One region of the Fictibacillus arsenicus genome, then DNA from elsewhere that is predicted to be linked to it. Evidence: riboswitches for the same ligand, from Rfam matches in the RefSeq annotation. Region 1 holds a riboswitch; the other holds the start of a gene.
What was found. A riboswitch is a leader RNA that binds a small molecule or an ion and turns the genes downstream of it on or off. The one in region 1 is predicted to bind lysine.
Positions count from the first base shown of each region.

Region 2: another riboswitch for lysine. It lies ahead of lysA (diaminopimelate decarboxylase); the one in region 1 lies ahead of ABE41_RS15635 (Na+/H+ antiporter NhaC family protein).

Region 1 covers NZ_CP016761.1:3,050,665-3,058,110, forward strand. Annotated here, with positions in the region: gene ABE41_RS15625 (M23 family metallopeptidase) at 1-985, shown strand, start outside; gene ABE41_RS21110 (MetS family NSS transporter small subunit) at 1,466-1,570, opposite strand; gene ABE41_RS15630 (sodium-dependent transporter) at 1,572-3,074, opposite strand; gene ABE41_RS15635 (Na+/H+ antiporter NhaC family protein) at 3,264-4,853, opposite strand; lysine riboswitch at 4,996-5,177, opposite strand; gene yunB (sporulation protein YunB) at 5,281-6,135, opposite strand; gene ABE41_RS15645 (dihydrofolate reductase) at 6,192-6,674, opposite strand; gene ABE41_RS15650 (thymidylate synthase) at 6,671-7,446, opposite strand, start outside.
Region 2 covers NZ_CP016761.1:2,347,421-2,354,866, reverse strand. Annotated here, with positions in the region: gene ABE41_RS12140 (stage V sporulation protein SpoVABEA) at 1-142, shown strand, start outside; gene ABE41_RS12135 (spore germination protein) at 108-1,580, shown strand; lysine riboswitch at 1,647-1,823, shown strand; gene lysA (diaminopimelate decarboxylase) at 1,917-3,239, shown strand; gene ABE41_RS12125 (peptidylprolyl isomerase) at 3,308-3,742, shown strand; gene ABE41_RS12115 (DUF309 domain-containing protein) at 3,958-4,470, opposite strand; gene ABE41_RS12110 (segregation/condensation protein A) at 4,607-5,350, shown strand; gene scpB (SMC-Scp complex subunit ScpB) at 5,357-5,950, shown strand; gene ABE41_RS12100 (hypothetical protein) at 5,964-6,323, shown strand; gene ABE41_RS12095 (type III polyketide synthase) at 6,741-7,446, shown strand, end outside.

The sequences.
Region 1 (7,446 bases):
CCTGTTCCTCACTCTGGCAGCCCTTCTAATGACCTTTCTTCCTGAAAGAAGCAGCGAGGCAGCCGAGCGATTTACTAAAGAAGATGTTGACAGGCTGAGCCTTTATAAAAAAATGGAGTCTGTCACACTAATTCCATGGCATTATTTTGCGGGCGTCGATCAGTATGAAAGAAGTGTCCGAAAAGCGAGACGCGACCTTCCGGCAAGAAAAGGGCTAGTGGGCATATACTTTTCCCCTATTCAATGGTCAGGACCAATCAATCCGATAATGGATGATACAAATCCTGAGCGAATTGCCATGTTTGGCGGAATCGGAAAAGATGGCAACAATGATGGAATTGCTGATCGAAACAACGATGAAGATATTCTGTTTACATTCGCTGAGATCATTCAAAAACATGGTCACGATATTGAAAATTTCAGAATCGGGCTTTGGAGTTATTATCAAAGAGACAAAGCTGTGGATATCATTATGGAAAACGCAATGATCTATGAGACATATGGTACTGTTTCTTTAGATAAACATAGCTTTATTGTGCCTTTAAGATCCAACTACAGCTATCGTAGCACATGGGGTGACCGCCGCGGATTTGGCGGGCTTCGTATCCATGAAGGAACTGATATTTTTGCTGATTATGGTGTTCCAGTGAAAGCTGTCTCGTATGGAGTCGTAGAAGTCAAAGGATGGAACCGCTTTGGCGGATGGAGAATCGGGGTTCGTGACATTAATAACGTGTATCACTATTACGCTCATTTAGGGAGTTTTAATAAAAGCATTGAAAAAGGCTCGATCGTAGAACCAGGTACTGTGCTTGGCTATGTCGGCAGTACAGGATACGGTCCTCCTGGAACGTCAGGAAAGTTTCCGCCGCATCTTCATTTTGGAATGTACCGGGATAACGGGATTACAGAGTGGGCATTTGATCCGTATCCATATTTAAAAGCGTGGGAACGCCAGGAAAGAGTCGATAGCAAGAGAAGATAATAAAAAGAAGCTGAAGCAGCCTCTTTTTTGTTGGGATGAACGCGTATTCCGTATGGCGATCATAAATTCCGTATGGCGATCATAAATTCTGTATGGCGATCATAAATTCCGTATGGCGATCATAAATTCCGTATGGCGATCATAAATTCCGTATGGCGATCATAAATTCCGTATGGCGATCATAAATTCCGTATGGCGATCATAAATTCCGTATGGCGATCATAAATTCCGTATGGCGATCATAAATTCCGTATGGCGATCATAAATTCCGTATGGCGATCATAAATTCCGTATGGCGATCATAAATTCCGTATGGCGATCATAAATTCCGTATGGCGATCATAAATTCCGTATGGCGATCATAAATTCCGTATGGCGATCATAAATTCCGTATGGCGATCATAAATCTCGAGCTGCGCTCTGATTTATGATCTAAGAATGAAAAAAGCTGATTCCTCAAACGAGAAATCAGCTTTCTTTTTATTTTTTTCTAGAAACCCGTACCACATTCCCTATACTAGCCAGCAAGCCACCCCAAAGGATCACCATGCCGATAACCATCATTGCAATCGCACTGCCTGTCATATCAGCTGACCTCCCTTTTCTCTTGTACAGCATTTGTTTTCCATTTCACTAAGCTTAGTAAGAACCCAAGTACGATAACACCAATAGCAACAGCTAATCCATACGTAACGACTAATCCAGTCGGATATCCGCCATAGTTTTCAGCAATGTTTTGTTTAATGTTATCAAACATCATGTAGCCAAGAAGAATTGGTGTTATAACACCAAGGCATATTTTCCACCATAATCCTGTTCTTAAATCCGAAATAACATTCGCATGATCTTGAAGTCCCTTCATCTGTTTGAAGAACCAAGCGATAAGTACAACTTCAACAAGACCTGCTAATGTAATTCCAAAGTTGTTAATGAAGTAGTCTGTAATATCAAGCATGTACAATCCGCCTTTTGTTGCGAAAAGTAAAGAGATTACAGAAGCAACTCCTCCACCCATAAGTACTGCTTTTGTTCTGGAAATTCCGAATTTATCTTGTAATGCTGCAACATATGTTTCAACGATTGAGATTAGCGATGTCATACCCGCAAATACAAGTGTTAAGAAGAACATTGTTCCGAAGAAGGCATTTCCTCCTGGGAACTCATTAATAATTGCCGGGAAGACTTCAAAAGCGAGTCCGATACCGCCTTTTACAACTTCAGCAACAGGCAGCCCTTGCTGCATAGCCATGAATCCTAGTGCTGCAAAAACTCCGATACCAGCAAGAAGTTCAAAACCTGAGTTTGCAAATCCAGTTATAAATGCATTGTTATTAATATCAGATTTCTTTGGCAGATAGCTCGAATACGTCACCATGATTGCAAAAGCAATAGATAATGAGAAGAAAATCTGACCGTAAGCCGCTACCCATACCTTACCGTTATTGATCATACTCCAGTCAGGTGAGAAGAACGTATTTAATCCTTGACCTGCACCTTCAAGAGTTACTGCACGAATAACAATTAATAAGAACATAATCACTAGAGCAGGGATAAAAATTTTATTGAATCTTTCAATACCTTTTGAAACGCCCTTATATAATACTAATAGCGTTACTACCCACACGATTAAAAGCGCAATTACTACTCCTGGAACAAGACCGCCAACCTCGCCTGGCTTAGCACTTAATTGCAGCACTTCACCGTAAAAGAAATCAGAAGGCTTGTCTCCCCATGTAAGATTTAAAGAGTAAATAGAGTACTTGAGTGCCCATGCAATGATTACTGCATAATAAGTTGAGATGACAAACGCTACAAATACTTGCCACCATCCAAGCCATTCCGCATTCTTGTGAAGACGGAAATAAGATAGCGGTGCTGATCCTCTGTACTTATGTCCTAGTGTAAATTCCAGGATCAATAAGGGAATACCTGCCGTTAATAGTGCTACTAAGTAAGGGATAAAGAATGCTCCTCCACCGTTTTCATAAGCAACAGCTGGAAATCTCCAGATGTTACCCAATCCGATCGCAGAACCGACTGCTGCTAAAATAAAACCGTAGCGGCTTCCCCATTGTTGCCGATCTTCCATTGTTGTTTCCCCCTTTTTGATAAAGTCAAAAATTTTACAATTGTTACTGTTTTCTGACTATTCTGGGTTTAGTATATTACAATTAAATGAATCCTGTCAAAATGTTTTTAGTAATTTTGTCGTAATATAGCGAATCAGGTCGTATAAATATAAGAAAAAGTGCCCGGTTTAAAACCGGGCACTTCCAAATTAAGCTCTTATTGTATTTTTATTAACACTATCTTTACCGGACCATTTTTTTATTAGGACTATTGAAACAGCGAAAACAGCAAATGCTGCAAGCAGTCCGATCCAAACACTTCCTGTTAATCCTAATGCTAAATAGCCAATGGCTGAAATAACAGCGGCAATTAAACTATAAGGAAGCTGCGTCATTACGTGATCGATATGATGGCTTCCCGCTCCTGTAGAAGAAAGAATGGTTGTATCAGAAATTGGTGAACAATGGTCTCCAAATACTGATCCAGCAAGTACTGCAGCTAATACAGGCAGCATAAGTTCAACATTCGTAGAAGCTGCAATCTCTGCAGCAATAGGAAGCATTACACCAAAGGTTCCCCATGATGTACCTGTCGCAAAGGCCATAAGACCAGACAATACAAATAATACTAACGGCAGATAAGCCAGGTTCATGTGCTGATCCACTAATCCAGCTAAATATTTTCCTGTTCCGAGACTATCGATTACTGAAATAATCGTCCACGCAAAAATTAAAATCGTTACAGCACCCATCATGGATTGTGCGCCTCTACCCAATCCTCTTGCTAATCCAGAAGCTCCCATCTTTTTAGGCAAGAAGAAAAGGATTGCTGTAGCTAAACCAATTAATCCTCCATAAAGCAGAGACTTCGGTACATCTGTATTTTCAAAAATGGATAGAAGAGTAACCTTTGTAGGTTCTTCTAGACCCTTTACATTTTCAATACCAGTATAGAACATGAAACCAACTGTTGCTGCGATTAAAAGAACGATCGGCCACACAAGGTCTCTCACTTTTCCTTTATCACTTTCTTCAAGCTTAATGCCTTCACCAATTGCTCCTTTTTTCTCTGGATCAATAACTTCTCCAGTAGCTAAAGCACGTTGTTCATGCTGTTTCATCGGACCGAAATCCAATTGAAAATAAGCAACTGCAAATACCAAAATAAGTGCAAAAACTGCATAAAAATTCATTGGAATCATTTGAATAAAAGCACTAAACGCTGAAATATTTGTGATCTCATGAGTTGCTAAAATCGTTCCAATAATACCGATAATATAAGCACCCCAGCTTGATACCGGAGAGATTACACAAACAGGCGCAGCCGTTGAATCTAGATAATAAGCAAGCTTAGCACGTGAAATTCTGTGGCGGTCTGTTATAGGTCTGCTAACATTTCCGACAGCTAATGAATTGAAATAGTCATCGATAAAAATTACTAGTCCAAAAACCACTGTCAGAATTTGAGCACCTCGTCTAGTCTTTACTCGGGAGATAGCCCATTCACCAAAAGCGCGGCTTCCGCCAGCCATGGAGATAATACTTGTCATCATTCCCAAGATCAATAGGAACAATAGAATATAGACGTTCCACTCGTTCAGGGCTCCATCTGAAATAAAATGCCCTTTAACAATCGTTCCAATCTCTTTCAATGTTGCTCCAATATTAAAGTCATGAAGCAGTAATGCGCCTGCTACAATCCCCGCCCCTAGCGAGATAAGTACTTGCCTAGTTAAAATAACCATTAATATGGCTAATACTGGCGGTATTAATGAATAAATCGAATTCTCAAATTCCATGATGTTCCTCCTTCTTCTAATTAGCCATCCATGTTGAGGAGTTTATACAGGACGCTGAGGAAAAAAAGACAAAATAAAAAGCGATTAATAGACAAGGAAATAACCTGCTATCAATCACTTAAGTAATTTATGGTTTTCCTCATCGATCAGTAGTCCTCCACTGCGTAGTTACCCTCGCAGTGACAGTTTTACACTTATTTAGTGTAAACCCAGCAAAAATGAACAGACCGTCATTTTTTGCTTCGGCGGAAGTTCCTTTCCTTTTTCTTCACAGACGTCACTCTCTGAAAAAGTACTCTTAAAATCCGCTCCTCTACCCCATCGGTGATAGGCTTAAAGACATATAAAATTTAAAATTCACTTATCATTATAACAAAGTTCGCATATTGGTCAACCCTGATAGAAGTTGTTAATTTAAGGAAGCCTTTTATTCAGCTGATTCATCTGCAACTTCATCGGCAGCACTTTCCTCTATTGCCTCAGCATTTTCTTCCTTCTTCTTTTTAGCATCTTCTTTATCTTTTATATTGGGATCAATTGGAAGTGCTGGCTGAATCGGATCTCCTGATTGATTATAATAAATCGGTACTTCTCCAGGAATAAACTGTCCCATGATCTGTATCGGTCTCGTAACTGTAGCTGTTTCAGTAGCAAAAGGGATAACTACTTTCGCCTTTACCGTGACAATGATATTAATTGAGATCCACGTATTATTAATACCAACCGTTTCAATTTTCTCTTCGATGTCTGTGTTTACATCGCCTACGATCGTAAACTTAATCGGAATTTTCGGACCTAAGTTTGCGAGTAAAGAGTTTTCAGTTGCCTGCCCCAATGGGATAGACATAATTACTCCGGGTTCATTTGAATGATTTTTTGATAAACCTAATTCATTTGACTCAATACTTTTCGGAATACGGCCTTCTTCAATTTCCTTCAAAAACTCTTGAACAACAATGGCTGATTGATTTTGTACTTTATTCACTATTTGCTGGTTCACACCTGCATATACAATATTCCCATCTTTATCTTCTTTAGAGACTAGAATGTCTTGCATATCAATCGAATCAAACAATTTATTAATAATGGCTTCATTAATCGCCAAGGATGCGATCTCTTCTGTTTTTCTTTGAGCTACATGCATCAAAGTAGGTTCAATTCCACGGTCCACCAGCCACAATCCTTGAAGTGTGATAAATACAAAAAGAGTAAAGGAAATAAGCACAACATATCGAAACGGAAGCGGCCCTTTTCGCAGTCTCATTTTTTTTCGTTTAAACAAAAGGTAACCCCCCTTTCCTACAATGTATGCAGACAAGAGGGGGGCTCATTCGAGTTTTAAGACTTAATTTTTTCGTATACTACCAATTCATGAGGATATTTGTTTTTTTCATCAACGATTCCTTCTGTCCGGGATACCTCTTTCCACTCGTTATCATTTAATTCAGGAAAATAAGTATCGGCTTCAAACGTATGATGAATCTCGGTAATATATAAGCGGTCTGCAACAGGAAGAAACTGCTTGAAAATCTCTGAACCGCCTATTACACATATTTCTTCAGCATTTATTTGCAGTACTTCATCTACAGAATGAACAATAGTTGTCCCTTCTGCCTCATAACTTTGATCTCGGGTAACTACGATATTTTCTCGACCAGGCAGCGGTTTGCCGATCGATTCATATGTTTTTCTGCCCATAACTATTGGTTTCCCCATCGTTGTTTTCTTGAAATGCTTTAAATCATTAGGAAGGTACCACGGCAGATCATTATCTTTTCCGATGGCCCGGTTTTCATCCATAGCTACGACAAAAGAAATCATACACTCACCTCACCTTTAATATGAGGATGCGCCTCATAATCAACGAGTTCAAAATCATCAAAAGTAAAATCAAAGATATTTGTAACACTCGGATTCAATTTCATTTTAGGCAGTGGCTTCGGTTCCCGTGTCAGCTGCAGCTCAACCTGCTCGATATGATTCAGATAGATATGAGCATCACCAATCGTATGAACGAATTCTCCAGGCTTCAGACCGGTCACCTGAGCCACCATCATCGTTAATAGGGCATATGAAGCGATGTTAAACGGAACACCCAAGAAGCTGTCAGCAGAGCGCTGGTATAACTGACATGAGAGCTTTCCATCTGCAACGTAAAACTGAAACAGCAAATGACATGGAGGCAAAGCCATATTTGGTACATCTGCAGGATTCCATGCTGAAACAATCAATCTTCTTGAATCAGGGTTATTTTTAATATCATTAATCACGTTTGAGATTTGATCGATTGTATCCCCGTTTGGAGCGGACCATGAACGCCACTGATGGCCGTAAACAGGTCCTAAATTTCCCTCTTCATCTGCCCATTCATCCCAGATTCGAACTTTGTTTTCTTTTAGATAGGCGATATTTGTATCACCTTTTAAGAACCATAAAAGTTCATGAATGATTGATTTTAAATGAAGCTTTTTTGTTGTCACGAGGGGAAAACCATCTTCCAAGTCAAATCTCATTTGACGTCCAAATACAGAGACCGTTCCAGTGCCTGTCCGATCTTCTTTTTTCGTGCCATTATGTAAAATATCTTGAAGAA
Region 2 (7,446 bases), 700 kb from region 1:
TATCGGGGTAGGGGACATCGGCAAAATGGCCGGATTTGATTCCGTAGAAAAAGGAGCTCCCATTACTTTGAAGGCAATCAATCTCATTTTAGAAAGGAGCGAATCTCATGGCAAATACAAAAAACAAAACACCGATCAGTAAAAACATTGAAGAGAACGAAAAGTTCTTAAAGGACCGTCTTGGTATCGGAGTCAGTTTTGATGTTGGGGTACGCAAGATTTTCGTGCTTAAAAAAGAGCTTCAGCTTTACTATTGCACGGGCCTCTGCGACAGTGAATTTATTATAATGCTTTATCGCGAGCTTATGGATATGGATCATGGCCACAGATCTCCTGGGAAAGTAAAGGAACTTGTACATAATCACCTGGCCCATCAGCAGGTTGAACTTACAAAATCACTTGATGAAGCGGTAGACCGTATGCTTTCAGGATTGATCGTCATTTTTCTTGATGGTGAGGAAGAAGCGTTTATTGTAGACGTGAGAAGCTATCCGGGAAGGTCACCAGAAGAACCGGATATTGAAAAAGTTGTAAGGGGAGCTCGTGACGGCTATACAGAAAACATCATTATTAATACAGCTCTTACGAGAAGAAGAATACGGGATGAAAGACTTAGACATGAAATTCTGCAAGTAGGCGAACGATCAAAGACGGATATCTGCATTTCATATATCCAGGATGTTGCTGACCCTGGTCTGGTAGATCTTATCAGAAAAGAACTAAGCAAAATTGAAATAGATGGGATTCCCATGGCGGATAAGACCATTGAAGAGTTTATCGTAAAGCAAGGCTGGAACCCGTTTCCACTCGTACGGTATACAGAAAGACCAGATGTTGCCGCGCAGCATTTAATGGAAGGGCATGTACTAATCATCACGGATACTACACCAAGTGTAATGATCACACCGACTACACTTTTTCATCACGTCCAGCACGCAGAAGAATATCGGCAAACACCATTTATCGGTGCCTTCTTAAGATGGATTCGTTTTAGCGGGATAATCATGTCCGTTTTTTTGGTGCCGATGTGGCTTTTATTTTCAATGCAACAACAGCTGCTGCCTGACTTTATAGACTTTATTGGACCTAATAAAACAACGAATATTCCATTGTTCCTGCAAATTTTGTTTGCTGAAATTGGGATTGATATTTTAAGGCTGGCCGCCATTCATACTCCAAGCTCACTTTCAACGGCAATGGGGCTGATTGCTGCAATTCTGATCGGTCAAATTGCAATAGATGTTGGTTTGTTTGTTCCAGAGGTTATGTTGTACGTGGCCATAGCAGCAATTGGTGGGTTCTCGACCCCAAGTTATGAACTTAGTGTAGCGAATAAAGTAGCCAGACTTGTTCTTATAGTATTAGTGGTACTGTTTAAGGTCCCAGGCTACATGATTGGAGTAACGTTGTTTATTCTTTACTTAAGCACCATAAAAAATTTAAACACGCCATATCTATGGCCGTTCATACCATTTAATCCAAAAGCGTTTTTGCAGATTCTTGTACGGGTTGCCGTGCCGCTGTCAAAAGTGCGTCCTAGCATCGTACATCCGCAGAATAGAAAAAAGCAGCCAAACTAATGTATCTGTCCCTTGTGGATTAAGAAAAATTATGCTAAAATTCATAATTAATTCAATATATGCCTCATTTGAGGTAGAGGCGCAAAACGAATAAGTAGCATATGGAGTTCATGGAAGACGATGAAATATGACGAAAGGTCAATTTGCCGAAGTGTAGAAGGAGATCCATTTCTTTTTATGCTGGGCCGCTGCTGAACAAGCAGCGGACTGTCACTACAACAGTAGTGGAGAGCTATTCCGACATGAGGGCACGGTCAAGACAGCCTGCCTTAATTACGGCTGTCTTTTTGTATTGTCGGGATTGAATTCTCCATCATCATGGAGAGGGGATTAATTGTGAATTTACATGGCACAGCTAAAATCGGAGAAAATAATCATCTTTGGATAGGCGGAGCAGATACGGTCGAACTTGCAAAAAAGTATGGCACACCGCTTTATCTATATGATGTTTCTTTAATAAGAACTAGAGCGAGAGGATTCAAGAAAGCATTTGAAGAAAAGGGTGTTGGATATCAGGTAGCATACGCCAGCAAAGCATTTTCTTCCATCGCGATCATTCAGCTCATGGATCAAGAAGGGTTAAGTTTGGATGTTGTATCCGGCGGGGAACTTTATACAGCACTCCAAGCAGAATTTCCTGCAGAACGGATCCATTTTCATGGCAACAACAAAAGTGTTGAGGAATTAGAGTTCGCACTTAAAGCAGGAGTAGGTTGTATTGTAGTAGACAATTTTTATGAAATAAATCTTTTAAAGACACTTTGCAGACAAGTGAATAAGAAAGTCAAGATCTTATTGCGACTTACACCTGGTATTGAAGCCCATACACATGATTACATCATAACCGGGCAGGAGGATTCTAAATTTGGTTTTGACTTAGGAAGCGGTCAAGCAGATAAGGCGTTGCAAGAAGTCCTTGAGTCTGAGTTTTTCGAGGTACTTGGCATACATTGTCACATAGGTTCTCAAATCTTTGAAACGGAAGGTTTTACGTTAGCAATTGATAAGCTGTTTAGCCACTTTGCGATTTGGGAAGACAGCTATCAATATTTTCCTCGAGTAGTGAATCTAGGGGGAGGTTTCGGTATTCAATATACTTCTGATGACACACCTCTTGAGCCAGAACAGTATGTAATGGCAATGATTGATGAAGTTAATCGTAAAATGGCTCAATTCGAAGGAAAATCAATGCCTGAATTATGGATTGAACCGGGAAGATCGCTCGTTGGAGATGCTGGGACAACGATCTATTCGATCGGTTCACAAAAAGAGATTGAAGGCGTTAGACATTATGTTTCAGTTGATGGCGGTATGACAGATAATATCCGTCCAGCCCTTTATCAAGCAAAATATGACGCATATACAGCAAACAAGATGAACGATAAGCCTGCCCAGACAGTATCAATTGCAGGAAAGTGCTGTGAGAGCGGGGATATGCTCATTTGGGATTTGGAGCTGCCTGAAGTGACGGATCAAGATTATCTTTCTGTATCTTGTACAGGAGCGTATGGATACAGTATGGCAAACAATTATAACCGAATACAGCGTCCAGCAGTTGTCTTTGTAGAAAATGGTGAAGAACAGCTTGTCGTTAAGCGAGAAACTTACGAAGACTTAGTTAGACAGGATGTACCCCTTAAATCAAAGGTTTTTGTGTAAATTAGTTTACGAGGATGTCATTTCACCGTACAATGGTAGGTGAATGAAACATAAGGAGGCCTATTTTAATGAAAAAAGGTTCAATCGAATTTGAAAATGGTGAAAAGATATTATTTGATCTATACCAAGAAGAAGCACCTGGAACTGTAGAAAACTTTGAAAAGCTAGCAAACGAAGGATTTTATAATGGAGTAACATTCCACCGTGTAATTCCTGGTTTCGTAGCACAAGGCGGAGATCCAACTGGAACTGGCGCAGGGGGCCCAGGTTACTCAATTCCATGTGAAACTGAAGGAAATCCTCACAAACACGTAGCAGGATCTCTATCAATGGCTCACGCTGGCCGTGACACTGGTGGAAGCCAGTTCTTTATCGTACACGAGCCTCAGCCGCATTTGAATGGTGTTCACACAGTTTTCGGACAAGTTACTGAAGGAATGGATACTGTTTTGCGCATTAAGCAAGGCGATGTAATGAAAGAAGTTAAGGTTTGGGAAGAATAATCATTAGTTCACTAAAGCTCCGGGTCTCCGGAGCTTTTTTTATGGAAATAGAAGAGGAGGGTCTGTCGGAAATTTCGATAAATATTTTAGATGTGGAAAAAGCGGCCATTACCATGGATAAATTGAAAATTACCCTGATAAAAAACATAAATTTATACGTTATGCAAAAAAATCCTTGCCGGGTACCGCGAATGGCAAGGATTCTAGCACATTTTTTATAAAGTTCGTTTTTTCTGCAATTTTTGTTTTTCTCTTTCTTCGATAACTGGAGTTCTGTCTCTTAATCTATGCTTATGAATGATTTGATCATCAGGAATTCTCTTTGTTTTCCAATCTTCTTCTGTTTTTGCTGATTTTTTTAAGCAAGCGTGAAGAAGAGGATGGCTCATAGGGAGTGCAATAGAAGTAAATTCTTTCTGCTGATCAATTTCTTTTTTTCTGTTCTCTAGTACTTCAAATAAGGTATCAACATCCAATCCTAATTCAATCAAAGCATTTCTTTCTTCATAGAGTTTTTGAATTCCGCTTGTTATCATTCTTTTTGCACCGTTCATATTACTGCGTCTTTGGTGGTAAAGAGCTACAGCGATCTGGATGAGCCCCGGCCATAGGTTTCCTTTCATACCTTCGTTCTTCCAATGCTCCTCGAGTACTTCATGGCACTCAAAAAAATCTTGATCAGTATGGAAATAAATTAAATAATCAATCCAAGCTTTCGGATAATTCAACTTTGTCCCCACCCCTTTGCTTTTACGCATTTAGTTTAACATAGGCTTCTTACGAATAAAAATACAGCTTCTGAATGTTGAAATTATGATATAATTTTATAATACAAAAAACGTTGATAAAAACTGGGGAAATGTTATGCAATATAGTGTGAAGCTTGATGGATTTGAAGGTCCGCTTGATTTGTTGCTTCATTTAATTCAAACATACGAAGTAGATATTTATGATATACCTGTAGCGATAATTACGGAGCAATACTTGCAATATATACATACCATGAAAGAGCTTAAACTGGATGTTGCCAGTGAATATTTAGTGATGGCTGCAACTTTGCTTGCGATAAAAAGCAAGATGCTACTGCCGAAGCATGAAGATGATTTTCTTGATCAGCAGATGGAATTAGACGTGGAAGAAGATCCGAGAGACGAATTGGTGAGAAGGTTAATCGAATACAGGAAATATAAGTTTGCAGCAGATGAATTAAAAGAGAGAGAAGCTGCAAGAAGCTTAGTTTATACTAGAGAACCGCTTGATTTAAGCCAGTTCGAAAAAGATGAAACAGCTCAGCAGGTAACAAATGTAACGCTTTATGACATGCTGCAGGCAATGCAGAAAGTCTTTCAGGAAAAAGTGACTCGGTCACCAAGACAAACGACGATAGAACGGCAAGAAATACCGATAGAAACCAGAATGGACCAGATTAAACAATCACTTCTTTCTGTTGGAGGAAAAAGACGTTTTACCGATCTTTTTGATAAAAGCTCAAAAGAATTTGTAGTAGTTACTTTTTTGGCCATTTTGGAATTAATGAAAGTAAAAAGTATTAACTGTGAGCAGCAAGACCATTTTAGTGAAATTTATATTACCATGATAGAGGAGTAAAAGGATTTGGAACGAGATGAAATAAAAGCGGTTATTGAAGGTTTGCTCTTTGTCAGCGGGGATGAAGGCATAGACAGAAAACAAATTGCACAAGTGCTTGAAAAAGACAGCGGGGAAATAAATGAGATTATTGATGAGCTGAAAAAAAGCTACCTTTCACCTGACAGAGGGATGACGATTGTTGAATATGCGGGATCACTTCAGTTCGTAACGAAACCAGATCATGCAGTTTATTACGAGCGGCTTGTTGAAACTCCTGGTCACTCCACTCTTTCACAAGCGGCTCTTGAAACTTTGGCGATTATTGCTTATAAACAGCCGATTACAAGGTCTGAAATCGAAGAGGTCAGAGGCGTGAAGACAGAAAAACCACTTCAGACTTTATCTGCAAAAGGCCTTGTAAAAGAGGTCGGAAGAGCAGAAGGAACTGGGAGAGCTATCTTGTACGGCACGACCAAAGCATTTTTAGATCATTTCGGCCTTCAGTCGATTAAAGAACTGCCTCCGCTCCCGGAGAACATCCAGGAGGAGAGCGTGGAACAGGAAGCAGACCTATTCTTTTCGAAGTTTCAGGAATCTATATCTTTTGAAGATAACTAAGGGGGAAGCTGATTTGCTGATTCATCATATTGATGGTAGAGAATTAGAAAAAGAAAAACCGAATACATCAGAGGATTTCTTTAACCGTTCAGAAGCATCCTACGAATTAAATGGTGAAAAACATACTTTTCATCTTCTCTATGTACGTTACTTTGAAGAAAAACTTGAAGATGAATTAACTCAGCATGATTTCTGGAAGCAGCATCTTCAAAAATATAAACTACGTGAATTAGCAGCATTAGCAGCACTCAGCAAAAATGATTCATATTTGAAAAGAAAACGAGTTTACATTAACGAATATGAAGATTTTAAGAGTCTTTTTATGGATCCGGATGAAAGAAGATTTACGAATTTTTTAAAGCCATTTGAATAAATATTTTTAAAAGCAGCCAAATAGTCATAGGCTGCTTTTTTTGTAGGCTAATTTCTAAAAGATTGTTGCTTTTGAACCTTTTTTTAAAGTATGCATCTACGACTAGTTGATTGGAGTGGAGGTGCGAGACTCCTGCGGGATCAGCGTGCCAGCTAACATGAGTATTCTTCTCGCAAGGCATCGACGAGGAAACTAGTTCCGCAGGGTTTTATTGTAGACGCAGGAGCCGCACTTTATATATCTTCCACTGGGGCTCACCGCACGCCCCGCGGAAAGCGAGCATCCTGGAGCGGAAATCAACTACTTTAAATGGCAACAATGTATACGAAAACAGCCTTTATGAAGTCCGTTCTGTTTTAAATAGGGGGTTAAGGGTAAATTAAAAATAAGTATAACGAGTCGAAGGAGAGAGATCTTTTGCCCAGAATAGCAGCAGTCGAAACCGTTAATCCTCCGCACAAACTATCGCAAAAAGAAACGATGGAATTTGCAAGGAACTTATTTCAGGATGCATTTTCAGATATCGAACGTTTATTAAAAGTTTTTCAAAATGGTGAGATTTCATCAAGATATTTTGTAATGCCGATTGAATGGTTTAAAGAAAAGAGAAGTTTTCAGGAAAAAAATGATTTATACATAGACTTTGCTACGAATCTCGGAGCAGAATGCATACAAAAATGCATAGGGCCCGCAGACAGTCCAATAATCCCGTATGAAAATATTGACGCAATATTTTTTATTTCCAGTTCTGGGATATCTACACCGAGTATTGAAGCAAGAATTATGAATATGCTTCCTTTTTCCTCTCATACGAAACGAATACCTATCTGGGGCTTAGGATGTGCAGGTGGTGCATCCGGCTTTTCGAGAGCTTTTGATTATTGTAAAGCATATCCGAAGTCAAACGTGATCGTATTGAGTGTAGAACTATGCAGCTTGACTTTTCAGCATGAGGATTTTTCTAAAAGCAATCTTGTAGGTACCTCCTTATTTGCAGATGGTGTTGCATGTGCACTTATATGCGGAGACGAATCAGATGCACATACATCCGCAGAATTAAAGCCTTATATAGTAGATACCATGTCTACTTTAAAGCCTCATTCTGAAGATGTAATGGGATGGG